Regions from separate parts of the Exiguobacterium sp. EA-TM-5 genome, predicted to be linked through region 2. Evidence: riboswitches for the same ligand, from Rfam matches in the RefSeq annotation. Region 2 holds a riboswitch; each other region holds the start of a gene.

What was found. Region 2 has a riboswitch for S-adenosylmethionine ahead of ACV3PA_RS02910 (amino acid permease). Riboswitches for the same ligand answer to the same signal wherever they lie in the genome.
Positions count from the first base shown of each region.
Region 1: it holds a riboswitch for S-adenosylmethionine, as region 2 does, so the genes downstream of both, mtnK (S-methyl-5-thioribose kinase) here and ACV3PA_RS02910 (amino acid permease) in region 2, are expected to answer to the same signal.
Region 3: it holds a riboswitch for S-adenosylmethionine, as region 2 does, so the genes downstream of both, metK (methionine adenosyltransferase) here and ACV3PA_RS02910 (amino acid permease) in region 2, are expected to answer to the same signal.
Region 4: it holds a riboswitch for S-adenosylmethionine, as region 2 does, so the genes downstream of both, ACV3PA_RS04310 (alpha/beta hydrolase) here and ACV3PA_RS02910 (amino acid permease) in region 2, are expected to answer to the same signal.

Region 1 is NZ_CM132670.1:15,920-23,846, reverse strand. Features, by position in the region: gene ACV3PA_RS00095 (1,2-dihydroxy-3-keto-5-methylthiopentene dioxygenase) at 1-92, opposite strand, end outside; gene ACV3PA_RS00090 (methylthioribulose 1-phosphate dehydratase) at 109-729, opposite strand; gene ACV3PA_RS00085 (2-hydroxy-3-keto-5-methylthiopentenyl-1-phosphate phosphatase) at 726-1,385, opposite strand; gene ACV3PA_RS00080 (2,3-diketo-5-methylthiopentyl-1-phosphate enolase) at 1,382-2,572, opposite strand; SAM riboswitch class I at 2,642-2,743, opposite strand; SAM riboswitch class I at 2,949-3,052, shown strand; gene mtnK (S-methyl-5-thioribose kinase) at 3,131-4,297, shown strand; gene mtnA (S-methyl-5-thioribose-1-phosphate isomerase) at 4,294-5,343, shown strand; gene ACV3PA_RS00065 (sugar ABC transporter substrate-binding protein) at 5,355-6,437, shown strand; gene ACV3PA_RS00060 (sugar ABC transporter ATP-binding protein) at 6,434-7,927, shown strand, end outside.
Region 2 is NZ_CM132670.1:539,675-547,601, forward strand. Features, by position in the region: gene gntK (gluconokinase) at 1-816, opposite strand, end outside; gene ACV3PA_RS02900 (GntR family transcriptional regulator) at 809-1,525, opposite strand; gene ACV3PA_RS02905 (ketopantoate reductase family protein) at 1,708-2,625, shown strand; SAM riboswitch class I at 2,662-2,763, shown strand; gene ACV3PA_RS02910 (amino acid permease) at 2,841-4,244, shown strand; gene mmuM (homocysteine S-methyltransferase) at 4,219-5,151, shown strand; gene ACV3PA_RS02920 (MarR family winged helix-turn-helix transcriptional regulator) at 5,229-5,651, opposite strand; gene ACV3PA_RS02925 (CBS domain-containing protein) at 5,833-6,288, shown strand; gene ACV3PA_RS02930 (MFS transporter) at 6,315-7,553, shown strand; gene ACV3PA_RS02935 (DUF1801 domain-containing protein) at 7,606-7,927, opposite strand, start outside.
Region 3 is NZ_CM132670.1:1,239,276-1,247,202, forward strand. Features, by position in the region: gene ytkD (RNA deprotection pyrophosphohydrolase) at 1-351, shown strand, start outside; gene ACV3PA_RS06410 (alpha/beta hydrolase family protein) at 323-1,087, shown strand; gene ACV3PA_RS06415 (EAL and HDOD domain-containing protein) at 1,254-2,507, shown strand; gene pckA (phosphoenolpyruvate carboxykinase (ATP)) at 2,733-4,301, opposite strand; SAM riboswitch class I at 4,536-4,662, shown strand; gene metK (methionine adenosyltransferase) at 4,791-5,999, shown strand; gene ACV3PA_RS06430 (GNAT family N-acetyltransferase) at 6,137-6,625, shown strand; gene ACV3PA_RS06435 (serine aminopeptidase domain-containing protein) at 6,704-7,408, shown strand; gene ACV3PA_RS06440 (tRNA 5-(aminomethyl)-2-thiouridylate-methyltransferase MnmM) at 7,460-7,927, opposite strand, start outside.
Region 4 is NZ_CM132670.1:796,320-804,246, reverse strand. Features, by position in the region: gene ACV3PA_RS04325 (MetQ/NlpA family ABC transporter substrate-binding protein) at 1-607, opposite strand, end outside; gene ACV3PA_RS04320 (methionine ABC transporter permease) at 628-1,278, opposite strand; gene ACV3PA_RS04315 (methionine ABC transporter ATP-binding protein) at 1,268-2,296, opposite strand; SAM riboswitch class I at 2,384-2,487, opposite strand; SAM riboswitch class I at 2,737-2,838, shown strand; gene ACV3PA_RS04310 (alpha/beta hydrolase) at 2,906-3,664, shown strand; gene ACV3PA_RS04305 (thymidine kinase) at 3,745-4,359, opposite strand; gene ACV3PA_RS04300 (DedA family protein) at 4,543-5,193, shown strand; gene ACV3PA_RS04295 (type B 50S ribosomal protein L31) at 5,230-5,475, opposite strand; gene rho (transcription termination factor Rho) at 5,567-6,940, opposite strand; gene ACV3PA_RS04285 (C40 family peptidase) at 7,295-7,927, shown strand, end outside.

The DNA.
Region 1 (7,927 bases), 520 kb from region 2:
TCGTAAAGAACACCGCGTGACGTAAGAAAGTCAGCGACTTCCGTTTGATCCGTATACCGTGTGTTTGTTTCTTGGAATAAGACTGTTGCCATAAGATGATTCCTCCTTTTAGTAGATAGATTGACGGCATGATTGCAACGTCAACGTATAGTTGAATAAAAACTCGAAGGCTTCGAGGTGTTTCTTTGCTTCAAAGGCAGTCGGTGCCCAAACCGTGATCCCGTGATTGCGAATCAGGACGGCGCCGCTATCCGCTGTGACGTGCGGCGCAAAAGCAGCGGCAAGCGTCGGGATGTCAGCGTGGTTCGGAATGATCGGTACCGTGACCGTTGCATCTTCTTCCCACTGTCCGAGTGCCTTGATGATTTCCTGGCCGGAAAAAGTGACACTGCCTTGGTCGCCATACAATTCTGAAATGACGTTGTTCGCAATCGTATGGACATGCAAGGAACAACCAGCGTTCGTTCGGTTGAACACTTCAACATGGAGCAATGTCTCTGCAGAAGGACGCCCGGGTTGCTCACCAATCAATTGCCCCGTCGCATTGACATGGACGAAATCGTCCGGAGTCGTCTGTCGCTTATCTTTTCCGCTTGCTGTGACGAGGAATTCGACCGGAACACTAGACGTCCGGATGGCAAGGTTGCCACTCGTACCGGGGAACCAGTCGCGTGCTGCGAGTTCTTGTTTGACGGCACGTAGTTCTTCATAACGTCGCATGAATATCATGTCGTCACCTCCGCTCGTGCTAAATCGTCGACGATATCGTGAAACGTCTCAAAAGGGGTGTAGGCGATATCGTTTGCTTCACACAACGTGATGAGATAATCACGGGCGTAGACACGATCCGCTTGTTTCGCGAGCTCGAAATCCGTCACCGAGTCACCGATAACGATGATGACGTCACCGTCTTTACGTAATGTACGAGCGACCGACGTTTTACAACAGCCGCAACCGTTCGTGCAATGGGCATCGCAGGCGTTTGGCCAATCGATATGGACGAATGGACCGCTAAAATCGGCGACATTACAGTAAATCTGCTCTTGTTCGAGGAAGGGTGCTAAGATCGGTTCGACGAAAAAGTCCATTCCACCACTGACGATTGAAAAATCAATCCCTTGGCGGCGACTATATTGAAGCAACTCTGAGAATCCGTCCCGAATGATTGCACGCTCTAACAAAAAGTCGAGATAGGCTGTTTTACCGTCGGATGGTAAGAGTGCGAACATCTGCCCGACACCACTTTGAATCGATAACGTTCGGTCAAGCACACCGCGTTTCAGCGGTTCGAAGGCATCAGTCGGTGCAAAGGCCTGCATGAGTGCGATGATATTATCTTGCGTTGTTACCGTGCCGTCGAAATCACAAAGAATTCGTACAGTCATGACTTGATCCCCCAAGCGTCGAGGGCAATCCGTAGTTCTTCATGACGAGATGCTGCCGTTGATAGCGATTCATTTGCTAGCGCCGCATCAAGTGCTTGACGGAAAGCAATGACACCAGCTGCTGCGCCTTGCGGATGACCATGCACACCGCCACCGGCATTGATGACGGAATCGATCCCGAAGTCGCGAACGAGTTGGGCGACGAGTCCTGGGTGAATACCGGCTGAAGGTACTGGGAAGATTGCTTTCGTCCGACCGAGGCGGGTCGCTTCGACCGCGATTCCGCGGGCGACATCCTTCGGCAAAGCGACATTTCCGTAAGGTGACGGGAATAACGTCAAGTCTGCTCCAGCAGCACGTGGGAGTGTGCCAAGTAAGACAGGAGCTGCAACACCGTGGTTCGGGCTAGCGATCAACGCGCCACTATATGATGGGTGATTAAAAATCGGAACAGTAATCTCCGGGTCACTTGCCAGTTCGCGTAAGACATCAAGTCCGTACGTGAAGGTATTCAGCAAGAAAGCGGTCGCTCCAGCATCAATTAATCGCTTGGCTTGATCTTTGAGCGTAAAGACGGGACCACTAAGTGTAATCGCATACAACGCCCGTTTACCGGTCCGGTGGAAGTGAGCGTCGATGACCTCACGTCCGATTCGTGCCCGGTCAATCGTTGGTGTTAACGGATTGTCGTATAGGATCTCATCATCTTTGACGAGATCAATCCCACCAGCGAGTTGTCCTTCGAGTTGGTCGCGAAGGAACGATAGATCGCGTCCGATGACTCCTTTGAAAATACTCATCAACAAGGGACGATCTTCGACACCAATCAAGGAGCGGACCCCTTCGATGCCGAACTTCGCACCTGGAAAATCTGGCGTGAATGTATCGGGTAACAACAGTTCCGTTAATTTGATTTCACCGTCGAGTGAGAGTTTGCCGAAGACGGTCGTCAAAATCGCGGAAAAGTCACGCGACACGTTGTGTTCCGGGTAACGAATCGTGATATATCCGTTACCGTCGCGTTCTTCCGTATGTACGACTTCCCCTTTGAACGAGGCGAGTTGTTGTTGTTCAAGATGATTCAGTTCCGTCCAAGAACCAACCGTCAAACCAAGTGCGAGTTGTTCAGCACGTTGTTCGAGTCGATCACGAACGGTCAGTTGATAAGTAGCAGTAATATAAGCCATGTCTTTCCTCCTTCAACAAAAAATGGTCCCTTGTCAGCGACAAGAGACCATGAATGATTCGAACGTGGACTCTTATCTGTCAGCTTAATAGCTGCAAGAATTAGCACCGTGCCAAAAGGTCGGTTGCTGCGACATCGTAGGGCTTGTCCCTCCGTCTGCTCTTGATAAGAATTGGATGAAATTGTGAAATCTAATTGCAATTTTTACATGAGAGTCACGACTTGTCAAACTATTTTTAGAAAATTTATTTTTTTGAAAATACTCTTTCTATAAATGGCATGAAAACGATGTCCGTTTCTCCTTGATTTTAGTTTGACAGCAAGGAAGTTGATTGCGTAAGATTCAAATCAATATCACACACGACAACTACATACGACTCTTATCGCGAGTTGGCAGAGGGAATTGGCCCGATGACGCCGCAGCAACCGACCACTAGGCACGGTGCTACATCCAACAGACGTTTCGTCTGAGAGATAAGAGGACGCAGTGACTTTCCTGCGCCTCTTTTCGATGACGAAAAGAGGCGCTTTTTCGTGTACCACATAGGGGGAAACTGACATGACATACAAAGCATTTACAGAACAGGACGCGATTGATCGTGTTCGGACACTCGGACTAATCGGAAACGGTCCTGTCGAAGCAGAAGAAATTGGTGACGGGAATCTTAACCTTGTCTTTCGGATTCGAGAAGGCGAACATCGGTTGATTTTAAAACAAGCATTACCGTATGCAAAGGTCGTTGGGGAAAGCTGGCCGCTATCGCTCGAGCGAGCGTGGATTGAGCAATCCGCACTCCGTGAATTCGCGCGACATGCCGTACCATTCGTACCACGTGTCTTTCATGCAAGTCATGAAGAAGCGTACACGGTCATGGAAGATCTCTCACATCTGACGATCGTTCGGAGTGGGCTGCTCGCAGGTGAACAGTATCCGTTGCTTTCAGAACACATCGGTTCCTATCTCGCCCGGACTCTATTCCATACATCGGACTTTGCGCTTGGTCCGGTTGAAAAGAAACGCGTCGCCCGAGCGTACTACAATCCAGACCTCTGTGACATCACGGAAAAACTAATTTTCACCGATCCGTTCCATGACGCGGAGACGAATGAAATTGAGGTTGGACTTGAAGAAGAGGTGGCACATCTATGGGCAGACGACACGCTAAAGCGAGAAGTCGCGAAACTCGAAGCCCTTTTCATCACAAAAGGCGACGCCTTGTTGCACGGTGATCTACATACAGGAAGCATCTTCGCCTCGGCAACGGAAACGAAAGTCATCGATCCGGAATTCGCCTTTTATGGTCCATTCGGATTCGATGTCGGGCAATTCATCGCGCATCTGTTCTTTGCGGCATATCCGGATTACCCAGCACTTCGTGATGCCCGGATTCGAGACATCGATACGTTCTGGCTGACATTTGCTTCAACATTCCGTGCTTTATGGGAACGAGAAGCGGTCGAACCGTTCCAGACATCGGGACTCGTTGATGATGTACTGAGCACGATTCTGCAGGATGCACTTGGCTTTGCAGGATGTGAATTGATTCGGCGGACGATCGGTCTCGCACCAGTCGCTGATTTAGAATCAATCACTTCAACGACGGAACGTCTCGAGCGGAAACGTCACGCCCTCCGTTTAGGAGCCGCTTTAATCAAGCGCCGGACGGAATGCCGAACATTTGATGATTTACGAAACTTTGACGTAACAGAGGAGTTAAGCCGATGAGTACATTCGTTCAAAGTATTCGTTACGAAAACCGTGTCTTGACGATTCTCGATCAGACGCGTCTACCACAGGAAGAACACTATGAAGTGATCACGGACATTGCACAAGCAGTCGAGGCAATTAAACAACTACGCGTTCGGGGAGCACCTGCGATCAGTTTATTCGGTGGATTCGTGCTTGTTCAGGAAGCGTACCGGCTCGAAGCACCGCTTTCGGTGTACAAGCAAACCTTGCTTGAGATATCTGCGACGTTACTTGCGACACGACCGACAGCTGTCAATCTGCGAAATGTCCTCGATCAACTGAACCCGATCATTCAAGACGGCACGTCCGTAGAAGAGATCCGCGAACGGTTGGAAAAACGAGTGGTCGCCTTATATGACCAGGATGCACAGACGTCACGTCAAATCGGGATTCATGCACTGGAATTGTTCCAGTCAGGCAACCGGATCCTGACGATTTGTAATGCTGGATCGATCGCGACCGCTGCTTACGGAACGGCACTCGCTCCGTTTTATATCGCAAAAGAGCGCGGGATTGAGTTATCTGTTTTTGCAAGTGAGACACGACCACTCTTGCAAGGTGCGCGATTGACGACATGGGAATTACAACGCGCTGGAATTGATGTCACATTGATCACGGATAACATGGTCGCCCATACGCTAAAAGAAAAACAAATCGATGCAATCATCGTCGGGGCGGACCGGATTACACGAAACGGAGATACAGCGAATAAAATCGGGACATTCCAATTGGCATTGCTCGCGCAAGCCTTCGGTATTCCGTTTTACGTCGCGGCACCACTCTCGACGTTTGACTTCTCACTTATTTCCGGTGACGCGATTGAAATCGAAGAACGGGATCCGAAGGAAGTGACGGCGATCCAAGGCGTTGCGACAGCACCAGCAGGCGTTGCTGTCTTCAACCCAGCATTTGATGTCACACCACATACGTTGATTACAGGAATCATTACGGAACTCGGTGTGATCACGCAACCAAATGAAGAAACGATTGAACAATTAGCGGGGCTTCAACCCTTAGGATAAGGAGATATTTCATGAAAAAATTAGCTTACGCCGTCCTAGCACCGGCACTGTTACTAGCTGCTTGTGCAAATGGAGAAGCGACGACGACAAAAGTCGTCAAAGATGTACCAAAAGGTGTTCAATCGAACGTGAAGATCGCCGTCATTCGTAACCTCGCATCGGATGATCATACGAAACAATTCCTTGATGGCGCACGAAGTGAAGGCGAAGCACTCGGCTTTAAAGTCAGTACGTTCATCTCGGAAGGGAACGACGTCAAGTTCAAGGAACTTGTCGCCCAAGCGATTCAGCAAGATTATGATGGTCTCATCATCTCGCACGGCAAGGAAGACTATGCCTATGACATGATCAAACCGGCGGTCGACAAAGGACTGAAGGTTGTGACGTTCGATACGGTCACGAAGAAAAAAGGGGCATCTCTAAAAGGCGTGACGGAAACGTTCCAAAACGATCATCAGCTCGCAAAGCTATCGCTTGATGAAGTGACGAAGGTGACGGACAAAAAGCCTGTCCGTGTCATCAAACTCTGGTTCGGACCAGGTTTTGCCCCACTCGATCGTCGTCAGGAAATCTATAAGACATACGAAGCAGACGGCAAAATCAAAACGCTTGAGACGGTTGGACCGACAAACTTCCAAGATGTCCAAGGGGATATCGCAACGAAGATGAATGCGATCCTCGCGAAATATCCGAAAGGAAGCATTGACGCCGTCTGGGGAGCGTGGGATGAAGTCGCAAAAGGGGCTTACAAATCGCTCAAGGATAACAAACGTCAAGAAATTCCACTGATTTCGATCGATGTCTCGAATCAGGATATCAACTTGATGCGTGAAAAGGGCAGCAACTGGGTCTCGACGAGTGCGGTGGATCCGTTCTTGATTGGACAGACGGATATGCGATTATTGGCTAAGAAAATCGCCGGAGAGAAGACACCGGATAGCTTTGATCTCGACGCGAAACTCGTTGAGCAAAAGGCATTGAAGCAGGATACGACGATGTACAATCTCGATACGATCATCAAAGGATGGAGCACATCGGAAAAATTCAATGAACCGTGGATGGACCGGTTGCGTGACGTCCATAAAAAACAATGACGTCTACTGTCTATCACCTGGAGATGACCGGTATTTCACTAACGTTTCCGGGAGTCCAGGCGCTCAAACAAGTCTCCTTTGAGGTGAAATCCGGTGAGATCCATGCGCTCGTTGGTGCAAATGGTGCCGGTAAGTCGACGCTGATGAAAGTCCTATCCGGAGCGGAAACGGCGGATGAAGGAGTCATTGGTCTCAACGGGGAAGAGCTGTCGATCACGTCACCTCGGGATGCGAAACAGATCGGGATCGATCTCGTCCAACAAGAGGTCGATGTGGCACTCGTTCCGTATCTGACAGTCGCTGAAAATATCTGTCTCGATCTGCTGACGGACGGAACGATGACTGGTTTCGTATCCCAACGCCGTTACACACAACGTGCGAAAGAAGCGTTAGCGACATTACAGGCGGATATTTCCGTCAAGACACGTGTCGAAGAATTACGTCTTGCTGAAAAACAACTCGTGTTGATTGCCCGCGCTCTCGTTCAGGAACGCCGGTTTTTGATTTTGGATGAACCAACGGCACCGCTCAGTCAGGCAGAAACAATCCATCTCTTTTCGGTCGTACGACGTTTAGCGAAACGGGGACTTGGGATCATTTTCATTTCACACCGTCTACAGGAACTGTATGACATTTGTGATTCCATCTCAGTCATGCGCGACGGTCAACTCATCTCACGACATCTGTTAACGGATATCACGAAGGAAGCCGTCGTCGAGCAGATGCTTGGACGCAATCTTGCGACTGTCGTGAAAACGTCACGTGCAACAGAGGAGAATGTACTTACGGTCAGGGGTGCTACCAATACGGACGTAGCAGACATTTCCTTGACGGTCCAAGCTGGGGAAGTCGTTGGGATCGCAGGTCTTGTCGGCGCCGGTAAAACCGAATTATGTAAAGCGTTGTTCGGCGATCGTCCGTTTCAAGCAGGAGAAGTTCGCCTAAATGGAACGGTCCATCGTCTGCGCAATCCGCAAGCTGCGATTCAAGCAGGAATCGGTCTCGTTCCAGAAGAACGCCGAAAAGAAGGGATCCTCGTTGCCGATTCTGTCGCGGAAAACCTGACGGCAGCGGCAGCTCATGATTTCGTCAACCGCTGGGGATTAATGGACCGTCGTAAAGAAGCCGATCAAGCGTCTAAATGGGTCAAGGAACTAGGCATCAAAGTGGCAGACGTGACGCAGGAAGTAGGTCAACTATCCGGTGGGAATCAACAGAAAGTTGCCATCGGAAAATGGTTACTGACGGATGTCTCCGTACTCGTCTTAGACGAACCGACAAAAGGCGTCGACGTCGGAGCAAAACAAGATATCTATCGTCTGATTGACGAGCTCGCGCAACAACAAAAAGGCATTATCTATGCGACGAGTGAATGGGATGAACTCTTGACCGTCACGGACCGAATTTACGTCATGTTTGATGGTCGAATCGTTCATGAAACGAAGACTTCAGATGCATCAGAAGAAACCTTGTTGTGGTATGCGACAGGA
Region 2 (7,927 bases):
CTGCGGTCGATCAATGATCGTCCGGATAGCACCGCTTGTTCCGATTGTGATCGCAATTTCCCCCTTGCGAATCGCGTTGACACCTAAGTTAGAAAGGACACCGTCACTGGCACCGACTAAAAATGGTGTATCAACGGACAGTCCCATTTGTCGTGCATAATCGGCATTCAGTCCGGTGCATGACGTCGTCGTCGGTACAGGTTCCGATAAATAGCTCGCATCGATTCCGGCGACGTGTAACGCGCCCGTATCCCAGGCTAATTCATGAATATTGAAGAGACCTGTTGCTGAAGCGAGAGAATGATCGATGACATATCTGCCGAATAGTCGTTGGAAAACGAATTCCTTGATCCCGATATATTTTTTCGTCTGAGCATGGAGTTCCGGACGATCTTCGACGAGCCAACTGATTTTACTGAGCGGTGACATCGGATGAATCGGTGTACCGGTCCGATGATAAATCGACAGACCGTACTGTTCCTTAATTTTGTTCGACCATGCTTCACTCCGACTGTCCGCCCACGTGATACAGGCAGTCAATGGTTGGTGTTGTGCGTCCATTGCAATCAAACTGTGCATGGCACTGCTGAATGCGACGAACTTCGGTGGCATGCTCGGATGACGTTTTGTGATCAAGCGGATCGATTCGAGTACGGCATCAAAAATTTCTTCCGGATCTTGTTCTGCCGTCGAACGATTCGGCGTATGGAGTGGATAACCGACATTCGTTTGTCCGATGACCTCTCCTTTTGTCGTAAATAAGACCGCCTTCGTGCTCGTCGTTCCGATATCGACGCCTAACATGTATTCAGTCATGTGAATCGACTCCTTTCGACATCATTTGTTGCGTTTTCCAGAGATCTTCGACTTCCTGGACATCATCAAAGTTCTGATGCAAGGAAGCGACCATCCGTTCACGATCTCCTGTCTCGATCGCTTCGATGTACAGGGCGTGGTTCGCGAGGATGCGTTCGAAGTCTTCGATGTCTTCCTCGAATCGTACCCGCATCGATAGGAGGATGAAACTTTCCATGACCGGTTTAAGGTTTTGCCAAATCATACTGACATACCCGTGGTCAATCGAGCGAATGATTGTTTCGTGAAACAGCACATCTTGGAATGAAAATTCATCGGCATCCTTATATTTAATAGCGACCTTCATCATTTCGAGAATTTTGCTGAGTTCACGAACGAGCTCCGATCGTTCGATCTTGACGAGTCGCTCAAAGACGAACGTCTCGATGAGCAGCCGGACATCATAGATTTCCTGGATATCGCGCTCGGATAAACCGACGACGACCGCCCCCATCCGTTCCAATCGAATCAACTGTTCGGATGCAAGGATCTTTAACGCATCACGGATGGGTGAGCGACTAACGGAAAAGTCAGAGGCTAACTTGTTTTCAGATAAAATGGTACCGCTTTCAATACTTCCTGAAATGATGCGCATCCGTAGCTCGTATGCAACACGATCGCCAGCGGAAGCTTTTGATAACCATTTCAAGGGATATAACAGTTCTGACATGGAATCACCTGATTTCTAAAGTTAGTATACTTGTATACAAGTTAGTATAAACGTTTTTTTCTGAAATGCAAACGCTTAACTTAAATTTTAGTGATTCAAGCAGGAATCAGGAAAATCGTTTTCGATATGTTAGGGTGAAGAAGTAAGTGACGTGTAGAACAAATAAGGAGGAGATCGTACATATGCATATTTTAGTCGTAGGTGCAGGGGCAGTCGGAGGATATTTCGGAGGTCGTCTTGCTGAAAAAGGTGAACAGGTGACATTCCTCGTTCGTCCGAAACGTTATGAACAGCTACAAAAAACAGGACTGCAAATCACTAGTCCTCACGGTGATATCACGATCACGCCTCAGTTAGTGACGCGCGACATGCAACCGGATCATACATTCGACGTCGTCTTGCTTTCGACGAAGGCTTATCACTTAGATGACGTATTGAAGGATCTTGCGCCATTCGTTTCGGAGGATACATATATCATTCCGTTATTAAACGGGATGCAACATATTCGCCGGTTAACAGAAGTCTTCGGAGAAGATCGAGTGCTCGGTGGTCTTTGCTTCATTGAATCGACGCTTGATACAGAAGGGCGTATTGTACAGACAAGTCCGTCACACCGGCTGTTATTTGGTTCACGGATCGGTAAACCAACAGCTCGTCTGGAGGAAATTGCAACACGTTTTGCGAAAGCAAAGGCGCCGATGGCGTACTCAACGCACATCATGGATGACATGTGGCAAAAATATCTGTTCATTTCGACATTCGCTGGCGTGACGACACTATTTCGCTCTGCCATCGGTCCGATTCGGCAAGAACCTGTCGGGCGTCAGATGATCATAGACGTCATGAAGGAATCGAAACAGGCAATGGAAGAACAGGGTGCGGTCTTCAATGATGATGTAGAAGCTGTACTGATGAAACAAATGAATGCAATGGAAGATAAGATGAAATCGTCGATGTTGCGGGATATGGAAAAAGGTCAACGAGTAGAAGTTGATCACTTTTTTACTACTTTACTAAAAACAATGTCTCAACGTCATCTTCAACTCATCGAGTCAAATTTAGGAATCTATCAAAAAAATCAAGAAATGCATGTTGACTGAATTATCTGCATTCTGATATGGTTAGGAACAATTACATACTTATCCAGAGAGGTGGAGGGACTGGCCCTATGAAACCTCAGCAACAGGTCGAAAGATACTGTGCTAATTCCTGCGGGTGCTGCACCCGATCGATAAGATTTCCGAATTGTCGACCGACGCATCCGTGAGGATGCGTTTTTTGTTTGAAATAGGTGGAATGAGGAGGAAATGGATTCATGAAAACGAGCGGGGCTTTTCGACGAAAGATGGAATCACGTCATCTGATCATGCTGTCGTTAGGTGGTGTTATTGGAACAGGATTATTTTTAAGTACGGGTTATACATTGGAACAAGCAGGGCGCGTCGGAACGATTCTGTCTTACTTAATTGGGGCCGTCGTCGTTTATCTCGTCATGTTAAGTCTCGGTGAACTGGCTGTACATATGCCGGAAACTGGTTCATTCCATAAATACGCGACAAAGTATATCGGACCCGGCACAGGTTATACAGTGGCTTGGCTCTACTGGCTGACGTGGACGGTCGCCCTCGGTTCAGAATTCACGGCAGCAGGCATTTTGATGCAGCGTTGGTTCCCATCCGTTCCTGTCTGGGTGTTCAGTGCATTATTCGCTACGATGATCCTTGGTATTAACGTTTTGAAGGTCCGTGTCTTTGCTGAAGTCGAATTTTGGTTCTCCGCTATTAAGGTCGTAACGATCATTGCTTTCATTTTACTTGGTGCAGGAGCCATCGTCGGCTTCATTCCACTGCAAGATGGTAGTCCAGCCCCATTCTTTTCTTCGTTAACCGAAGGTGGATTGTTCCCGAATGGCGCTTTCGTCATCTTCATGACGATGCTCGCAGTGAACTTTGCTTACTCGGGCACAGAATTAATTGGTGTAGCAGCGGGTGAAGCAGTCGATCCGAAACGGACGATTCCGCTTGCAATCCGGACGACGATTCTACGATTGGTTCTCTTTTTCGTTGGTACGATCATCGTATTAGCCGTCTTGTTGCCAACGGAAGGAAAGGGCGTACTCGAAAGTCCATTTGTAGCCGTATTTGAACGGATCGGTATTCCCTACGCAGCAGACGTGATGAACTTTGTCATTTTGACGGCGATCTTATCGGCAGCGAACTCGGGACTTTACGCGGCCTCACGGATGCTTTGGTCGCTTGCGAACGAACGGATGATTCCGCGCTTCTTCGCCCAGGTGACGCCAAGCGGAGTTCCACTTCGAGCTGTATTGTTCAGCATGCTCGGTGGAGGACTTGCCTTGCTGTCTAGCATCTATGCAGCAGGAAGTGTCTATATCGCGCTCGTCTCGATTTCCGGACTTGCTGTCGTCGTCGTCTGGATGAGTATCAGCGTTGCGCAATATCGCTTCCGGAAACAATTCCTCCGCGAAGGGCATACGGTCGACGAATTGGTCTATCGTACACCACTGTTTCCATTCGTACCGATTGCAGCCTTCGTTGTCTGTTTGATTTCCCTAATTGGGATCGGATTTGATCCGACACAACGTATTGCTTTGTACTGCGGTATTCCATTCATCGTGATCTGTTATGTCGTTTATGCGTTCACGAATTCTTCTCAGAAACGGAGTGTTGAAGATGTCCCGAATCAAAAATCCAGTTGACCAACGATTACAGAAAGTTCCCTTCCTGATTTTAGATGGAGCGCTTGCGACCGAACTCGAACAAAAGGGATTTGACCTGAACGATCCGCTCTGGTCAGCGCGTCTCTTGATCGAAGCACCAGAACAGATTGAGCGTGTCCATAACGATTACTTCGAAGTAGGTGCCGATGTCGCGATCACCTCAAGCTATCAAGCAAGTATCGAAGGGTTCAAGCAACGTCACATCACAACCGAGGAAGCAGAGAAACTGATCCGACAAACGGTCACTCTTGCGCAAGACGCACGGACGCGTAGCGGAAAGAATGCCGCACTAATCGCGGGATCTGTTGGTCCTTATGGTGCCTACTTAGCAGATGGATCTGAATATCGCGGTCATTATGGTGTGTCAGCTGATGTGCTAGAAGCCTTCCACAGACCGCGGATCGAAGCATTGATTGAAGCGGGTGCGGATCTGCTGGCGTTCGAGACGATTCCGTCACTTGAGGAAGCTGTCGTGTTGTTCCAGATTCTCGAAGCGTATCCGGAAGTATCTGCTTGGCTGACGTTCTCGCTTCAAGATGCGACGCACATCAGTGAGGGAACACCACTTGCGACATGTATCGAGACGATCGGACAACATCCGCAACTTGCAGCGATTGGTGCAAATTGTTTTCCGGCATCTTACACGACCGATTTCATTCTTCATGTCAAAGCATTGACGAACGTACCGATCATCGTCTATCCGAACTCCGGCGAGGTTTATGATCCGGTCGCGAAGACATGGTCGGGTACGAATCAGTGCACATCGTTCCAAACTGTCGCAAAGACGTGGTATGAAGCTGGGGCACGATTGATTGGCGGTTGTTGCCGGACGTCACCCGAACATATTGCGCAAATTCGTTCGGTCTGCCGAGTTTCTCAAACATGATGAATGATGGACGAAAAAAGAACGGACGCGAAATCAATCGATTTCGCGTCCGTTCTTTTAGATAAGGTGTGATTCCGTTACCGTTCGCGCAAGGCGCGATTGAATTGTTGCAACAGGCGTCCGAAATCTTCCGCATCATCCGAAGGCCAATCCGTCAATAGACGTTCGATGCTCGCGAGACGTGCTGTTCGATAAATCGTGAGTTCTTGTTGTCCTTTATCCGTGATGTGATAGAAGAAGGCCCGTCCATCCATCGGATCTTTTACTTTTTCAACGAGTTGTTTCTGATCGAGTGCCGCTGCTTGGCGACTGACGGTCGAAACATCGAGCTGAAGTTCGCGGGCAAGTGTTTTGACACCGACGTTGCCGGAATCTGATAGTTGACGCAGTAAGAGATAGGAAGCACGATCCAAATTGCGATTGTCTGCCGTCGCTGTCGTTAAGCGCCGGATCAGAATCGCTAACTCCAATTCAATGGTTTCGAGTGATTGTTGAGACATCGGGTATCTCCCCTTTCGAAAAGTCTCTCTGTCCCTCATGATTACCCAATGTGGATAAGCTGTCAATGCGAAAAGCAGGAGGCTTGACAGAGTTGTAGTTGTATTATACAATCATTTTTGTTCTTTTAATTGTATCATACAACTTTAGTAGATGAGAAACGAACGACAAAGGAGAATTCAGATGAAAGCTTATGAGTCGATGAAACAAGAGGTCATCACAGTAAACGATACAGATCCGATTCGTACGGTCATCGAACGATTCATTCAATCTGGTATTAGCGGCGTACCCGTCATCAATGCACAGCAGGAGGTCGTCGGGTATATCAGTGACGGAGATATCATGCGAGCGATCGGGAAACACAAGGACATCATCGTCGATACATTCTTATATGTAGATGTTATCAAAGGAGACGAAGAAGATTATGAAGATCGGATTCGTCATATCTTGAATCGATCTGTCATGGAACTGGCACGCCGGAAGGTCGTAACAGCGGACGCTGACACAGAAATGGAAGAGATTGCAGCGACACTCGGCGCAAAACGAATTAAAAAACTTCCGATTCTCAAAGCAGGACGTCTTGTTGGAATCATCAGTCGAGGCGACGTCATTCGCCATTCGTTTAAACAATTTATGTAACACATTCAATAGAAAGAAGGGACACTATGGCACTTGCTGAAAAAACAACTACGCTTGAGCCGGAAACGGTATTAGCAGAAAGCAAACACGGATTATTCCATCAGCCAGTTGCTGTCTGGGCAGTCTTTTTTGCCAGTATCACAGCATTCATGGGAATGGGGCTCGTCAATCCGGTCTTACCAACGATTGCCGAGAATTTAGAAGCATCCAAAAGTGAAGTAACGCTCTTATTTACAAGTTATAACGCTGTCATGGCATTCGCGATGTTAATTACAGGCGCGATCTCATCACGGATTGGTCAAAAAGGAACATTGATGCTCGGGATCGCTGTGATCGCAACTGTTGCTGGTTTCGCTTCACAAGCAGATAGCATTTGGACACTCGTCGCGTTACGCGGTGGATGGGGACTTGGGAATGCTTTGTTCGTAGCAACAGCGCTCGCTGCGATTGTTTCCTTATCATCCGGTGGAACAGCAAAAGCTATTATTTTGTACGAAGCAGCGGTTGGTCTTGGGATTTCAATTGGACCACTGTTAGGCGGAACGCTCGGATCGATTACATGGCGCGCCCCGTTCATGGGTGTTGCGACAATCATGGTCATCGCGTTTCTCGTCTTGCTCTTCTTGATGCCAAAACCAGCAGCATCTGCTGCACCGAAACAGAAGTTATCATTAAAAGCACCGTTCCAAGCGATGAAGCATCGTTCGCTGCTGACACTCGGAATCGTTGCGGCACTTTATAACGTCGGTTTCTTTACAATCATGGCTTATGCACCGTTTGTTATGAAATTACCAGCTAAAGGACTCGGATTCGTCTTCCTCGGCTGGGGTATGTTACTTGCGATCACATCAGTCTTGACAGCTCCGAAATTGAAACAATGGTTCGGAACAATCAAAGCGATGGTCATGATGTTGGTTTTATTCGCGATCTTACTTCTGTTGATGGGGATTTTCACAGAAACACCAGCTGTCGTCATCGTCTGTGTCATCTTGGCGGGAGCTGTACTTGGGAATAACAACACACTCATCACAACAGCTGTCATGGACGCAGCACCTGTCGAACGTTCGACAGCATCTGCGGCATACAGTTTCCTACGTTTTCTCGGGGCAGCCATTGCGCCATTCATGGCCGGTAAATTGGCTGAAATCTTCAACGCAAACCTACCGTTTTATGTCGGAAGTGGATTCGTTCTCTTATCCGTCATCATCATCGGGGTCAATCTCAAACACATTCGCCATATCGACCGGACAGAAGGCGGACATTAATTCGATAACAGGACAGCCGAAGCGAATCCGCTTCGGCTGTTTTTGAGTAAAATCAAGAAGGGTATATAGTTTTTAACGTATGGATCGAGTGCTCAATCATCGCTCGCAACACGTCTAAGTCGATGTCAGTCAGTTTTTTTACGTAGATGCAGGACTTACCGCGTCGATACGTACCGAGAGTGGTAAGCAGTCGTTCTGATATGTCGTCTTCACCAAGTGCGAGATAAAGGACGAGATTCGTCTTACGCGGAGAAAAGCCGACATAGAAGCTGTCGCCCTCGCGACCTGAGGCATAGCGATAATGATAGGCACCATAACCAATCAAGGAAGAATCCCAAAGAACGGCTTCATATCCCGTCACATCTTCGAAAAAC
Region 3 (7,927 bases), 700 kb from region 2:
CATCATAAGCAGCGTGGTTATGAATTTCCTGGTGGGAAGGTTGAACCGGGTGAGACGGCGGAAGAAGCCGCACGTCGTGAAGTAATGGAAGAGACCGGTGGGAAAATTGATTCCCTATCATATGTCGGACAATATCGTGTTGCCGGAAAAGGCGATACGATCATCAAAAACATTTATTTCGCGCAAATTGGATCGCTTTCGTCTCATCTTGCCGTGGATGAAACCGATGGTGCTTTTCTGTTCGAGGAACTTCCTGACCGTCTCGATACGAATCGACAATACAGCTTCATGATGAAGGACCGTGTCCTTCCGGAGACACTCCGTGTACTTAGCGAACGCCGATTGGTTTGAACTTCCGCGTCAAGGTCCGTTTCGGACGTTTCGGATGTTCTATACGACGGCAGACGGGGAACGAGTCGGTGCCTATATCGTACTTCCACAAGTCGCAAACGGACAGGGGATTCTCTACTTGCGTGGTGGCACGCGTTCGATTGGAATGGTCCGACCGACACGATTACTCGCGTTCGCACAGGCCGGCTTTTTTGTCATGGCACCTTTCTATCGAGGGAACTTAGGAGGGACGGGCAAAGAAGACTTCGGATACCATGATGTTGAGGACGCATGTAGCGCCTTTGATTGGTTGCAGCAACGTGTCTCGCATGTGCACGCATTCGGTTTTTCTCGTGGTGGACAGATGGCATTGCTACTGGCGCATCACCGTCCGGTTGCCCGTACGGTATCGTGGGCAGGAGTAACCGAGTTGACATGGACCTATGAAGAGCAGAAGACGATGCAAAAGATGTTGCGCCGCTATACGGGAGGTACACCAGACACCGTTCCTGAGGCATACGAGGTGCGTTCACCGCTCCGTGTCCCTCCGCAAGGTGAGGTACTGTTGATTCACGGTGCATATGACGAGAACGTTCGTTTACGACACGCAACGGCTTATGCTGCGCGTCATCCCATGCAGACAACACTTCAGACCTACGCTTATGCGCATCAATTCCCGATTCATGAAAAATTACGTGTGACGCAGAATGTGTTGAGGTGGTTTGAGAGTGGTATATGGAATCCCAATAAAAGCTGATATTTCAAGCAGTACGACGGACGTCGTGCTGTTTTTTTTGTACTACGGAAAATAGAAAGGAATTAAAAAAAGAACATTGATATGTTGTAAAAAACAATAATCTCCTAAAAAGTAAACTTTGATATAATAGATACCATCTGAGAATAATAGAGGGGGCAGGAGAACGATGGATATCTTATTAGCACGTCAACCCATCGTTAATCGAGTAGGTTCGATTGATGCATTTGAACTATTATATCGATCGATTGAACAAATAAGCGTGTTCGATGGTGATCTAGCGACGATGGATGTGTTGACGAATACACTCGTTCATATGGGGGTTGATCATGTAGCAGAAGGTAAGAAGCTATTTGTCAATTTCACGGCAGACCTGTTGAAAAGTGATTTGATTCATTACCTAGATCCGGAACGATTCGTAATTGAAATTTTGGAAACTGTTGAGATCGATACGGAAATTTTATCTGTTCTCCACGATTGGAAGGAAGCAGGCTTTACGTTAGCACTCGATGATTTTGTGACGGATTTACTTCGACAACATGGAGCGGAATTGTTTGCGTTGATCGATTTAATCAAAATCGACATCGAGGCAATTTCCCCTCGCGAGCAAAGCGCTATTCTGCATATCGTCCGCCGTAATTATCCTCACATCCGAATGCTTGCCGAGCGTGTCGAAACACACGAAGATCATACACGTTGCCTCGACATGGGATATGACTGGTTTCAGGGCTATTTTTATGCGAAACCGATGCTGATGAAGGGAAAAGCCGTCCCACCACAACTACCGGTTTTGTTAAAAATGTTGAAATGGCTTGATACGGATGAAAAGTACGATGAGGTTGTTGATGAGATTGAAGCTAATCCATATATTAGTATTCAAGTGCTTCAACTAATTAACTCTCCAGGAATGGGCTTACGTAATACTGTCAGTTCCGTTCGTCAAGCTATCTCACTACTCGGCTTCTCGCAACTCAAAAGTTGGATTTCGTTGATTGTTTTACGGGAGATGAAGCTTGCCAGTCCCTATGAATGGTCAAATGAGTTATTACGATCCTCTTTACACTGTGCGAAGCTCTGTGAACTATTTGCAAGGGAAACACGAACGCTAAAGCCAGAGAGTGCTTACATGATTGGTTTGTTGTCACACATCGATGCGTTATTGTCTGTTGATATCGACGACATCATCGATCAATTGCCAATTGAAGATTCTCTGAAAATCGTTTTACAAGGGAAAGACCATCCATTTCGAGATTGTTTAGTGCTCGCGATTAGTGCGGATCGTGGTGATTTTGATCAATTCGAACTGCTTAGTCAGCGTTTACATGTATCGCTTCCACGAGCCTATGCGCTATTGACGGAAAGTCAGGAGTGGCTCATGCAAAGAGAAAAACATATTCAAGAAGAATCGGATTCAATCATATAACTAAAAAAAGAACCTGAAGGCTCTTTTCTAAACATAATACAACGTGTGATCATTCTCTTGATTGAGTAGGATTACACGTTTTTGTTCGTCTCGTAGCGTCTGATAGGAAGAATTTCTGAGGATCAAGAAATGACTAAAAAATCTGAGCCCGATATTTTCGGACTCAGATTTACTAACAAAATGATTCAGGATCTAACTTTTTGGTATAACTCAGAAATCTCGATTTTATAGACGTGGACCAGCTGACTTAATCGCATCCGTCGCACTTTCGAAACGAAGGAAGTTATGTTGGAATTTTTCAGCAAGCGAACGTGCTTGTGTGTTGTACTCGTCGGAGTTTGACCAGACGCGTACAGGGTTGAGTAATTCACTTGGAACACCTGGAACTTCAAGAGGCATATGAAGTCCGAAGATTGGGTGTTCTTCAGTCGGAATCGTTGCAAGCGTGCCATTGACAGCAGCATTGACCATCGTGCGTGTATACGATAGTTTCATTCGACTGCCTGTTCCATAAGCACCACCTGTCCAGCCAGTGTTGACGAGATAGACGGTAACACCGTGACGATCAATCAATTCCCCAAGCATCGTTGCATATTTTTCAGGCATGAGTGGAAGGAACGGTGAACCGAAGCACGTCGAGAATGTTGCTTCTGGCTCCGTGACACCACGTTCTGTCCCAGCGAGTTTTGATGTATAACCTGAGAGGAAGTGATACATCGCTTGTTCTTTCGTCAATTTACTGATCGGAGGCAAGACACCGTACGCATCAGCCGTCAAGAAGACGATTGTCTTTGGATGACCAGCGCGTGATGGAACAGCGATGTTATCGATCGCCGTGATCGGATAAGCGGCACGTGTATTTTCCGTCAACGATGTGTCATCGTAATCAGGATGACGGGCTTCATCGAGCACGACGTTTTCAAGGACTGTTCCGAAGCGGATCGCGTCAAAGATTTGTGGTTCTTTTTCACGCGACAGGTTAACCGTCTTCGCATAACACCCACCTTCGATGTTGAAGACGCCATCGTGTGACCAACCATGCTCATCGTCACCAATCAATTGGCGGCTATCATCAGCGGAAAGGGTGGTCTTACCAGTACCGGATAGACCGAAGAACAAAGCGACGTCTCCTTCGTGTCCAACGTTTGCCGAACAGTGCATCGAAAGAACGTTCTCTTGTGGTAAGAGGTAGTTCATGACGGAAAAGATTGATTTTTTGATTTCGCCGGCATACTCCGTTCCACCGATCAAGACGATCCGGTGTTCGAACGACATCGCGATGAACGTCTCAGAGTTCGTTCCATCAACGGCAGGATCTGCCTTGAAATGTGGTGCGTAGACGACCGTAAACGGTTCGAAGGCAGCCACTTCAGGATATTCGCGTAAAAAGAGTTGTTTGGCAAAGAGGTTATGCCAAGCGTATTGTGTGAGCACACGAACCGGAAGGGTGAAGTGCGTATCTGCACCAGCAGCAGCTTCTGTGTAGTAGAGCTGATCGGCTTCGTTCATGTAACGAAGAACCTTTTGTAACAATTGTTCAAATTTATCTCCATCCATTGGTTGGTTAACATGACCCCAATCAATGTGAGACTCGCAGGAAGAATCACGGACGATGAACTTATCTTTTGGTGAACGACCTGTAAATTTCCCCGTTTCTACAGATAATGCGCCGTTCTCAGCAAGGACACCTTCTTCGTTTCGAATCGCATGTTCGACAAGTTCAGCAACAGATAGTTGTTTGAACACATGCTCTTTCTTGAGTAGTTCTTCGATATTCAGGACCGTCATCGGCATCCTGACCCCACCTTTCCCCTACGTTGGTTTTGGCTCACTGCATTTAGTATGACACATTCATTATATATGACATACTAAAGAGAGAGCAATCATTTTCTGATGCTGATTTCTATTTATCTGGAAACGCTTTCAGCATTAACAGTTTAACATCTCTTACAAAAAGTTTCGACTAGAATTTGAAACCTTGCTTGACAGAGTAGGTACAACTTTATATCATGTAATTCGTAACGGATACTCTTATTCTGAGCAGGTGGAGGGAACAAGGCCCGAAGAAACCCGGCAACCGTCCTACATTAATTCATATATTAATGAGGGAAAAGGTGCTCTCCTGAAGCGAAGTAAACACTTCGAACGATAAGAGGGTAAAGGAAGAACGCACAACCTTTCCCTGACCATTTTTTGGACTTGGAAAGGTTTTTTTCATTTTACCGTCCCACTCAACTAGGGGAAATGAGTACACCGTCAAATTCTTTTTTGGGAGGGTCATACATGACAAACCTTAATCGCCGACTATTCACGTCGGAGTCAGTCACTGAAGGTCATCCAGATAAAATCTGTGACCAAATTTCGGATTCAATTCTCGATGCAATCCTCGCAGCGGATCCAAACGCACGTGTTGCAGCAGAAACTTCTGTTACAACAGGTCTCGTTCTCGTTGCAGGTGAGATCACGACATCAACTTACGTCGACATTCCAAAAGTCGTTCGTGAAACGATTCGTGAAATCGGCTACACACGCGCGAAATATGGTTTCGACGCAGATACGTGTGCTGTATTGACATCAATCGATGAGCAATCAGCAGACATCGCTCTTGGTGTCGACCAAGCGCTTGAAGCACGTGAAGGTAGCATGTCTGATGCAGAAATCGATGCAATCGGTGCAGGAGACCAAGGTCTCATGTTCGGTTATGCAACGAAAGAAACACCCGAACTCATGCCACTTCCAATCTCACTTTCGCACCGTCTCGCACGCCGTTTGGCAGAAGTGCGTAAAAACGGTCAACTCGACTACCTTCGTCCGGACGGAAAAACACAAGTCACGGTCGAATACAACGAGAACAACGAGCCGGTTCGTGTCGATACGATCGTCATCTCGACACAACACGCGGAAGAAGTCACGCTTGAGCAAATCCAAGCTGACTTGAAAGAACACGTCATCACACCAGTCATCCCGGCTGAATACATCGACGCAGCAACGAAATTCTTCATCAACCCAACTGGTCGTTTCGTCATCGGCGGACCACAAGGAGATGCTGGATTAACGGGTCGTAAGATCATCGTTGATACGTATGGTGGATACGCACGCCACGGCGGTGGAGCATTCTCTGGTAAAGATCCAACAAAAGTCGACCGTTCAGCTGCATACGCAGCACGTTACGTCGCGAAGAACCTCGTTGCTGCAGGTCTTGCAGACAAAGCAGAAGTTCAACTCGCATACGCAATCGGTGTCGCACACCCAGTATCAATCGCGGTTGATACATTCGGCACAGGAAAACTTCCTGAAGCACAACTCGTCGAATTGATTGCTGAAAACTTCGATCTTCGTCCGGCTGGAATCATCAACATGCTTGATCTCCGTCGTCCGATCTATCGTCAAACAGCTGCATACGGTCACTTCGGTCGTACAGATGTTGAGCTTCCATGGGAGCAAACAGATAAAGCGGCAGTTCTTGAAGAACAAGCAAAACGCTTCGCATAAGCAATACGTCCGGAAATCCTTAAAGGGTTTCCGGACTTTTTTGTTTCCACGGAACTTTGCAGGAGACGAATGTTTTTTCTAGAAGAGGGTAAAAGTACATGAGTCAATCCGTACGAATAAAAAGGGGGGTTCCGATTATGGAAATACGCGAAGCAATTCCAGCTGATGCAGGACGTATTCATGATATCGCCATCACATCTTGGTTGGATACGTATGAAGAAATCTATTCTGAACGCTCGAAAGCTCATTTCGTGCAGGAAGCGTATCCGCAAGAGGAGGTTGTTCGTGCGATCCGGACGGCGGAAGAAGCACGGGGAGAGTATTTTTATGTCGGAATCATCGATGAGGAAGTCGTCGGATTCATTCATGCTGTTGATGTCGAGGGAACATGGGAAATCATTCGTCTATACGTTTTGCCAAAATATCAGCAAAACGGGATCGGAAGACGTCTGATTCGTGAACTCGAACGACAAGGAGCTGTCCCACTCGAAGTTTACGTGGAGGCACGTAATTATAAAGCACGTCAGTTCTTGACCTCATTCGGTTTTGAGGAATTGAGCGAGATGACAGAAGAAGTGTTTGGTCAAGCAGAGTCTGTCATTCGACTTCGCCATATTGCGTCGTGAAATCCGTCTTGGGACGGTTTCGTGTGCGTCTGAAATAAGGTATCGTGAAAAGGAAGTATGAATTGAAGAGGTGAGTTTGTGGTTGAACAACCAACAGGAATCATCGTATTAATCTATCCATTGCAATTACGTGCTCGTCCGAGTGAAGCCTTGATTCGTGTGCTCGAACGAGAGTATGAAGTGTTACTCGTCGACGCACCACGTCGCATCTCGTTTGAAGAGCATGGTCAACTATTGAAAGAAGCATTACGCGAAGCCGGGAAACGAAAGCTACCGATTCATATCGTTGCTTGTAGCATGGGCGCACTCGTCGTCAATCGTCTTCTACAAGAATATGAATTACCGGTCGCAAGCCTTGCATTCATTTCACCGTTGTTTGATTGGCATCCGTCAAAACAACTTGGGGGTGTCAAACAAGTTTTCGCGAGTGCATTTGATCGTTTCCGTCCTGATGCGCCACTCGGTACATTGCCGTTTGGTCAAAGTACGGAAGATACCGTTCGGATTGGTGAGTTGACGTATGCACAATATCGAGAAATCGAAGAGGAAATCGTCGTACATGATGAGGAGCGAAAAAAATTACCTCGTGTCAACTTAGCATGTTTTTATGCACCGGACGATCAGTTCGCAGACGTCAAGTTGACGCTCGAAGTATGTCGGAAAATGGGTGGCGATCAGATTTACTTACAGCGCCTACATGGTTTTCCGCATTTCAGCTTCGAACGATTGAATACACGATTTGCAGAAAAATTGTTGCTGTTCTTTAAATTAGTCGAAGAGTGAAAAAAGTGATGGTTTCCATAGTGGAAGCCATCACTTTTTTCATTTCTACTGTCAGCGCATTTTTTTCTCAATCGCGATGATGAACGGTGGATGATTCTGTTGATTCAAGAAGCGGTACTGAAGGACAGCGTAATCTTGCTGATCAAGAGCCGTCACGTAATCAAGCACAGCGTCGCGCTCTCGTTTTCCTTCAAGGTGACCATGATAGACGACGAGGACGACAAGACCACCAGGAGCAAGGACCGGGAGGAGAGCATCGAGCGCTTCAAGCGTCTCTTCACCTGTCGTCGTGATCGACTTATCGCTTCCGGGAAGATATCCGAGATTGAAGACACCAGCACGAACCGGACGTTGTTCGTCTGATAAACGGGCACCGACATGGATGTGACTCTCGTGATAAAGATCGACGCGTTCTAACATTCCAGCTTCGTCGAGACGACGTGTCGATTCCTCGATGGCTTGTGCTTGAACATCGAACGCAAGGACTCGACCTTCTGGGCCGACGCATTCTGCTAAGAA
Region 4 (7,927 bases), 260 kb from region 2:
GTCCTGCGTCAACAGCAATACCGTTATTAATGATCGACGCAGCGACGTCCGGTAAGACGCGCGGTGTTTGCCCCGCAACGATTGGGACGATTTTCAGTTTCTTCGGATTTTCGACGATCTTATCGACTGAACCATTGCCGTCAAAGTCGTCCGGCAACTTGATTAGACCTGCTTCTTGCAGTAATAAGAGGGCGCGTCCCATGTTTGTTGCTTCGTTCGGAACAGCGATTTTGCCACCGACTGGAATGTCTTTGACGTCCTTGTATTTATCTGAGTAAATGCCCATCGGTGCAATGACAGTCGTTGCGATCGGTGACAGCTTCAACTTATGTTCCTTCTTGAATGCGTTGAAGTAAGAAATCGTCTGGAAAGCATTGGCGTCGATCTCGCCCTCAGCCAGTGCCATGTTTGGCTGGACATAATCAGAGAACTTGACGAGCTCGATTTTGATGCCCTCCTTCTCTGCTTTTTTCGCGACGTAGTCCCAAACTTGAGTATCCGAACCGCTGACCCCGAGTTTGATCGTCTTTTCGTCTTCTCCCGATGCTGAGCACCCGGCAAATAAAATCGTCGTTAGTGTTGCTCCAATCGCTACTGCTTTTTTCATGGCTGAATCGCTCCCTTTGATTAATGTCTTCTAATTTTTCGTGCGACGATGTTACCTGTCGTCTGTAAGCCTTGAACTAAGATGACGAGAATCCCGACCGTGATGATCATGACTTTCGTGTCGAATCGTTGATAACCATACGTGATTGCTAAATCGCCCAGTCCACCGCCACCGATCGCGCCTGCCATCGCTGACGCCCCGATCAACCCAACCGTCGCGATCGTTAAGTTAAGAACGAGTGAACCGAGTGCTTCCGGTAAAAGGAAGCGGAAAATCGTTTGGAATGGCGTTGCGCCCATTGCTTCTGCTGCCTCAAGGACACCTTTATCGACTTCAAGCAAGGAACTTTCGATCAGCCGTGCCATGTACGGTGCGGCGTAAAAGACGAGTGGGACGATGGCGGCTTCGGTTCCGATCGACGTCTGAACGATCAACCGTGTCAATGGGATGATCGCGACGAGTAAGATGATGAACGGAATCGAGCGGAAGATATTGACGATGCTATTGAAGAACGTGAATAGCGGGACGTTCTCAAGTAATGCGCCTTTTCGTGTGACGACGAGCAAGATGCCAAGCGGTAAGCCGATTAAGGTCGAGAATAAGAGTGAGACGGATACCATCGTCATCGTTTGCAAAAATGCTGTCCAGATATCACTGTAATTAACTAGCATCAGCTAGCACCTCCTCGACCGTCACTTGTGCTTGATCAATGTACTGTAAGGCTCGTTTCACTTCAGTCGCTTCACCAATTAATTCAACGAGCAAAGTGCCGAACGGCGTCTCCTGCAACTCCGTGATGCTACCGTGCAAAATGTTGACATCAACATCAAAACGTTTCGCAACTTGTGACAAGAGCGGCTGCCCTGTGTGATGACCGAGGAAATGAATCTTATAGATTGGATTCGCATTCCGTGATTCGATCAACTGGCGAATCGATGCTGGAATCTCGTCATGCATGACGGACCGGACGAAGTTTTTCGCTGTCTCAGTCTGCGGGTTTGAAAAGACATCAAAGACTGTTCCTGACTCGATCAGCTTCCCGGCTTCGATGACGGCGACGCGGTCGCAAATCTCCCGAATGACGCCCATCTCATGGGTGATCAAAAGAATCGTGATCCCGTATTCGGCATTGATTCGTTTCAATAATTGCAGAATATGATGTGTCGTCTGAGGATCGAGCGCTGACGTCGCTTCGTCACATAAAAGGACGGATGGTTGCGTCGCTAGTGCACGAGCGATACCGACACGTTGCTTTTGTCCACCGGATAATTGATCCGGGTAATGATCTGCCTTATCCGCCAGATCGACGAATTCGAGTAACTCCGTCACCCGGCGGCGAATCTCATCTTTTTTGATGCCTGCGAGAACGAGTGGCTTCGCGACATTCGTAAAGACCGTGTTCGCATTCAATAGATTGAAGTGTTGAAAGATCATCCCAATCCGCTGTTTTGCTTGGCGTAGTTTCTTCGGTGATAGTTGTGTTAAATCTTCCCCATCGACCGTCACGGTTCCTGACGTCGGTCGTTCTAACAGGTTGACGCAGCGGAGCAATGAACTTTTCCCGGCACCGCTAAAGCCGATGACACCGAAGATTTCGCCTTTCTCGATCGTCAGGTCGACACCGTCGAGCGCTGCGATCGTCTGATCCTTCGTGACGTACGTTTTTTTGACTTGATGAAATGCAATCATTCCATTTTCCCCCTTCATTCAACAAAAAAAGGTCCCTTCTTGAGAAACAAGAAGAGACCTGGATCCGCACAGTGGCAGAATCCACTCCACTCATCTCTCAGACATTTGTCTGATGGAATTGGCACAGTGCTCATAATGAGTCTGTTGCCGAGGTTTCGCAGGGCCAGTCCCTCCACCTCTCTGGATAAGTATTGCGGTATGAAATTCGTATGTGTGTTGTTGCGTTGTTGCTTATGTCGTAAAACTAATTTTTACATTACGGGTCGAACCTTTAAAAGTCAACCAACTTTTCAAAAATAATCCATTTGGCGCATATCGATTGATTGACAAGTTATGGATTAGCTTAAAGAACGAATCATGATTCGTCAAGAACGATTTGACAAGTCATTTTCGAACGTGCTACCATCGTTTCAATGATTAATCCGACAATTCCAATATGATATTTATCAAGAGTGAACGAGAGACCTGGCTCTATGACTTCACGGCAACCTGCAATCTGTAAGGTGCTCCGACCAGCAAAGCGCGGCTTTGGATGATACGGTGAAAAACTCGTGGGCGTCCAAGCAGTGACGTCGACGAGTTTTTTTCATGAATGGAGGAAAAATAGTAATGATGAACTATCCTGTATTGACTGGTGCTGAAGCATTTTATCTTCAAGGTGGATCGATCGGAATCCTGCTCTGTCATGGTTTTAACGCAACTCCTCAAAGTGTCCGCGACGTCGGTGAAGCATTTGCTGCTGAAGGTTTTACCGTCTATGCGCCACGTTTGCGAGGACACGGAACGAACGTCCGCGAGTTCGAACAATCGACTGCACGATGTTGGAAACAAAGCCTGCAAGACGGTTATTCACGTTTACAAGAAACATGCGACCAAGTTTTCGTCATCGGTCAATCGATGGGGGCGACGCTCGCGTTATCGCTCGCTGCTGACGGGATTCCGTTTGCCGGCATCATTACGATCAACGCCGCACTTTCCGTTCCGTCGTATGAAGCACTCTCGTTTGATGACGGTCCTCAGTACTTACCGGAAGGGGCACCGGATATCAAGCGGTCCGCCTTTGAAATCATCTACGATCTCGTTCCAAGTCGTTGCGCGTTCGAACTCGTCCGCTTGATGGATGAGACGAAAGGACGCTTGGGATCGATTCTCCTTCCGACGTTGATTCTTTATTCCGCAACCGATCACGTCGTTCCACCGTCGAGTTCAGATTACTTGCACCGTCATATCGGAACGAATGATAAACGAAGCTACTGTCTACTCAATTCATACCACGTCGCGACACTCGATCATGACCAAGATGTAATCGTCCGTGAGACGATTCGCTTTATCGAACAATCGTGTCAGTTTTCGCAAGAAACAGGATAAATTAAAAAGCAGCTATTCGTTTCCGGATGGAATTGAACAGCTGCTAAATCAAAGGACGACCGCAAACGGTCCGTCTTTTTTTAATTTTCTTGGTGTTGCACAGATTGAAGTGGCTTCGGCTTTCCAGGTACCTCATGGCAATGGCGACACCGTGGCTCATACGACTCTGAAGCACCGACTAGGATGATCGGGTCATCATAGTTCGCTGGTTTTCCGTCAATCAAACGTTGTGTCCGAGAAGCCGGATCCCCACAGGAGAGACAGATTGCTTGTAGCTTCGTCACGAATTCTGCACGTGCCAGTAATTCAGGCATCTTGCCGAATGGCTCTGCCCGGAAGTCTTGATCAAGCCCTGCACAAATGACGCGTTTTCCGTCTTGTGCGAGTGCTTCGATGACTTGTACGATTTCATCATCAAAGAATTGAACTTCATCGATACCGACGATCTGTGTCTCTTCTGCTACTGCTGCGTAGAGATCACGACTCGTCGCCATCGGAATCGCTACGACGGAATTACCAACGTGAGAGACGACATGTTCTTCGTGGTATCGGTCGTCGATCGCCGGCTTGAATACTTGAACAGGCAGTTTGCCGTACTGCGCCCGTCTGACACGACGAATCAACTCTTCCGATTTCCCGGAAAACATACTGCCACAAATTACTTCGATCCAGCCGTACTGATTTATTACATGCATCATCGTCCGACACCGTCCTCTAAAAATAGTCACTTTAACGAGTATAGCTCGAAACGGTATTGAGAAAAAGGGTTGACTTCCGGAAATCAAAATTCATTTTTTCTTTCCCTAGAATTTTTGTCCTTTCATTCCAACGGTCCCCTATTTCCTGTACACTGAAGAAGAAGATTCTCACGAAAGAAGGTGTCCCCGATTCATCATCTCTTACATGACATCCTGCACCAATATGGTGCCCTTGGTCTCTCCGTTCTTCTCGCAGGTGGTATCGTGGGATTACCGGTTCCCGATGAGACCCTACTCGTTTTGTCCGGATTTTGGATGCATCAAGGTAATCTACCGCTGTTCGGTACGATTCTTGCCGCTTACGCAGGAAGTTGTATCGGTATGACGATTAGTTATTTACTCGGTTTAAAACTCGGTATGCCACTACTGCACCGCGTCGGACCGAAAATGCGTATCTCAGAAAAACATATCCTTTCCGCTGAAGCTGGATTTCGACGTTACGGAAAATCCGTTTTGATCATCGGTTACTACATACCTGGTCTCCGTCAGCTTTCTGCCTTTTTTGCAGGTGTCTCGAAAATGCCGTTTCGCGTGTTTGCGAGTTACGCGTATACAGGTGCTTTAATCTGGATCAGCGTGTTCTTGGGCGCCGGCTATTTCGTCGGTCGTCATCTCTCGTTCCATAAAGTCGTGGATTATATCTTGGCACATCCTGAAGTCATGCCGTATCTAATCGGGATTGCTGGTGGAATCGCCTTCTCGTTCGTCTTGAAGACGTATCTCGCTTACCGTTCACAATTCAGTCTATACAAAAACAGCCTGCTTCCGTAATGGAGGCAGGCTGTTTTTTTAAGAACCGACAAGTCATTACTTGCGGCCGTATTTTTTGTTGAAGCGATCGACACGACCATCTGCCGCGTTGAACTTTTGACGACCTGTGTAGAATGGGTGCGAGTCTGAAGACACATCCACACGGATGAGTGGGTACTCGTTACCATCTTCCCAAGTGATTGTTTCGTTCGAAGAACGAGTAGAACCGCTTAAGAATTTGTACTCAGTCGTTGAATCCATAAATACTACTTTGTTGTAGTTAGGGTGAATTCCTTGTTTCATGGTTGATTTCTCTCCTTCCGCCCTGGTTCATTTGCTGAGCCAGAGTAAGTTACCTTCCTATACTAAACGATTTTTTTATGCGTCGCAATAGTTATTTTTCCGTCGGTGTTTCCTTCTTGACGGTACGCGGTTTTGCTGGTGCGCGTCGGACCGCTTTCTTCTGTTCTTTCTCAAGTTCGACGAAAAATTCTTCATTATTTTTCGTATCACGAATCTTTCGTAGGAACGTATCGACAAACTCGTTCGACTCGTTCATCGTCCGGCGAATCGTCCAGAGCGCATCAAGCTGCTCTTTTGGAAGCAACAGTTCTTCCTTACGTGTACCCGATTTCCGGATATCGATCGCTGGGAAGATTCTGCGTTCCGACAACTTACGATCGAGATGAAGTTCCATGTTCCCCGTCCCTTTGAATTCCTCATAGATGACATCATCCATACGGGATCCTGTCTCGACAAGTGCTGTTGCAAGAATCGTCAAACTACCACCATGCTCGATGTTTCGCGCCGCACCAAAGAACCGTTTTGGTTTATGGAATGCAGCTGGGTCAATCCCGCCTGAGAGCGTTCGTCCGCTTTGCGGCACCGTTAAGTTATAGGCACGTGTCAGACGCGTGATTGAATCCATCAAGATGACGACATCTTTCTTATGTTCGACGAGTCGCATTGCCCGCTCAAGCACGAGTTCTGAAATCCGAACGTGGTTGTCTGGTGTTTCGTCAAACGTCGAGCTGACAACATCCGCTCCCGGAACCGAACGCTCGATATCTGTCACTTCCTCAGGTCGCTCATCAATCAAGAGAATGATCAGTTCGACATCAGGATGATTCTCTTGAATCGAGTTCGCGATTTCTTTGAGTAATGATGTTTTCCCTGCTTTTGGTGGTGCGACAATTAAACCACGTTGACCAAATCCGACCGGTGCGATCATATCCATGACACGAACAGATAGATGACGCGGTTCGGTCTCAAGACGCATCAAACGATCCGGATAGATTGGTGTCAGTGCCGGGAAGAATAAACGATTACGCGCTGTATCCGGTGCTTCACCGTTAACGGCTTCCACGCTAAGTAGTCCTTGGAAACGTTCGTTTTCCTTCGGTGGACGGACTTTACCTGTAACGACATCACCATTACGTAGATTAAAGCGTCGGATTTGAGAAGCTGCGATATAGATATCTTCAGAGGATTGGGAATAATTGATAGGACGAAGGAAGCCGAAGCCACCATCGTTTTGCATTTGTGGATTGCCAGGGATGACTTCGAGTACCCCTTCGAGGAAATAAAGACCAGTCGATTCAGCCTGTGCTTTGAGAATCTTGAACATCAACTCACGTTTACGAGCTTCCCGATATTGTGGGACATTTTTCGTCTTTGCGATTTCATACAGTTCTTTTAGTGTCAGTTGGCTTAATTGAGCCAGTGTATAGGAACGTTCTGGTTTATCTTTTTTATCAGTTGTTGGCATGTTCTTCACCTATTCTTTATAAATTCAACTGCATTCAGTATACTTCCATACATACATTAGGAGGTATCTAATTTCTTTCGTGAACTAAAGGTATCATATTTTTTTTGATTCGTCGTCAACAATCCTCTGCGTTTCTTACTTTGTAATATTCGAAGATATTATTTCAGTTATGTTACAAAAACATCTATTTTGTCTTCTAACTGAAAAAACGTTTTCAAGTGCGCACATGCTAAGATATTCCTGCAGACAAAATTCTTACACAGTTGTAAGGTTTACTGCTTAATCACACACTTAATGATTTCATCATATAACTTACGGACGCAACACACTACATTAAACGGAGGAATTCTTAACATGAAACGTTTTCTAGCATCGATCGCGACAGCAGCCTTAGTGGTTTCAGGTTTTACATCAGTGGGTACAGGTAAAGTTGAAGCAGCGACAGTCACAAAGGTCAAGATCACGGACAACGGTCTTCGTGTTCGAACAGCACCTTCTACGAAAGCAAGCATCGTTGGAAAAGTCAACGCTGGTCAAGTCTTTACATATAAAGGCAAGTCAGGTAGCTGGACTAAAATCTCATACGGTGGTAAAACACGCTATGTCTTCTCACAATACACAAAGACATATAAATCATCTTCAAGCGCTAAAAAAACAACAAGCACATCTTCTAAACGGACGAAAATCTTAAGCGAAGCAGCGAAGCACAAAGGAACTCCATATGTATGGGGTGGAACGACAACTCGTGGATTCGACTGCTCTGGTTTCACAAGCTATGTTTACAAAAAAGCAGCAGGTAAAACATTACCACGTACGTCGTCTTCACAATATTCTTCTTCTAAGAAAGTCAGTGTTTCTAAAGTACAACCAGGAGATCTTGTCTTCTTCTCACACGGTAGCGGCATTCAACACGTCGGGATCGCAACAAACAAGTCAAGCATGGTTAACTCAGAAACAGGTGGCGTTAAATACTCAAGCTTCAAATCA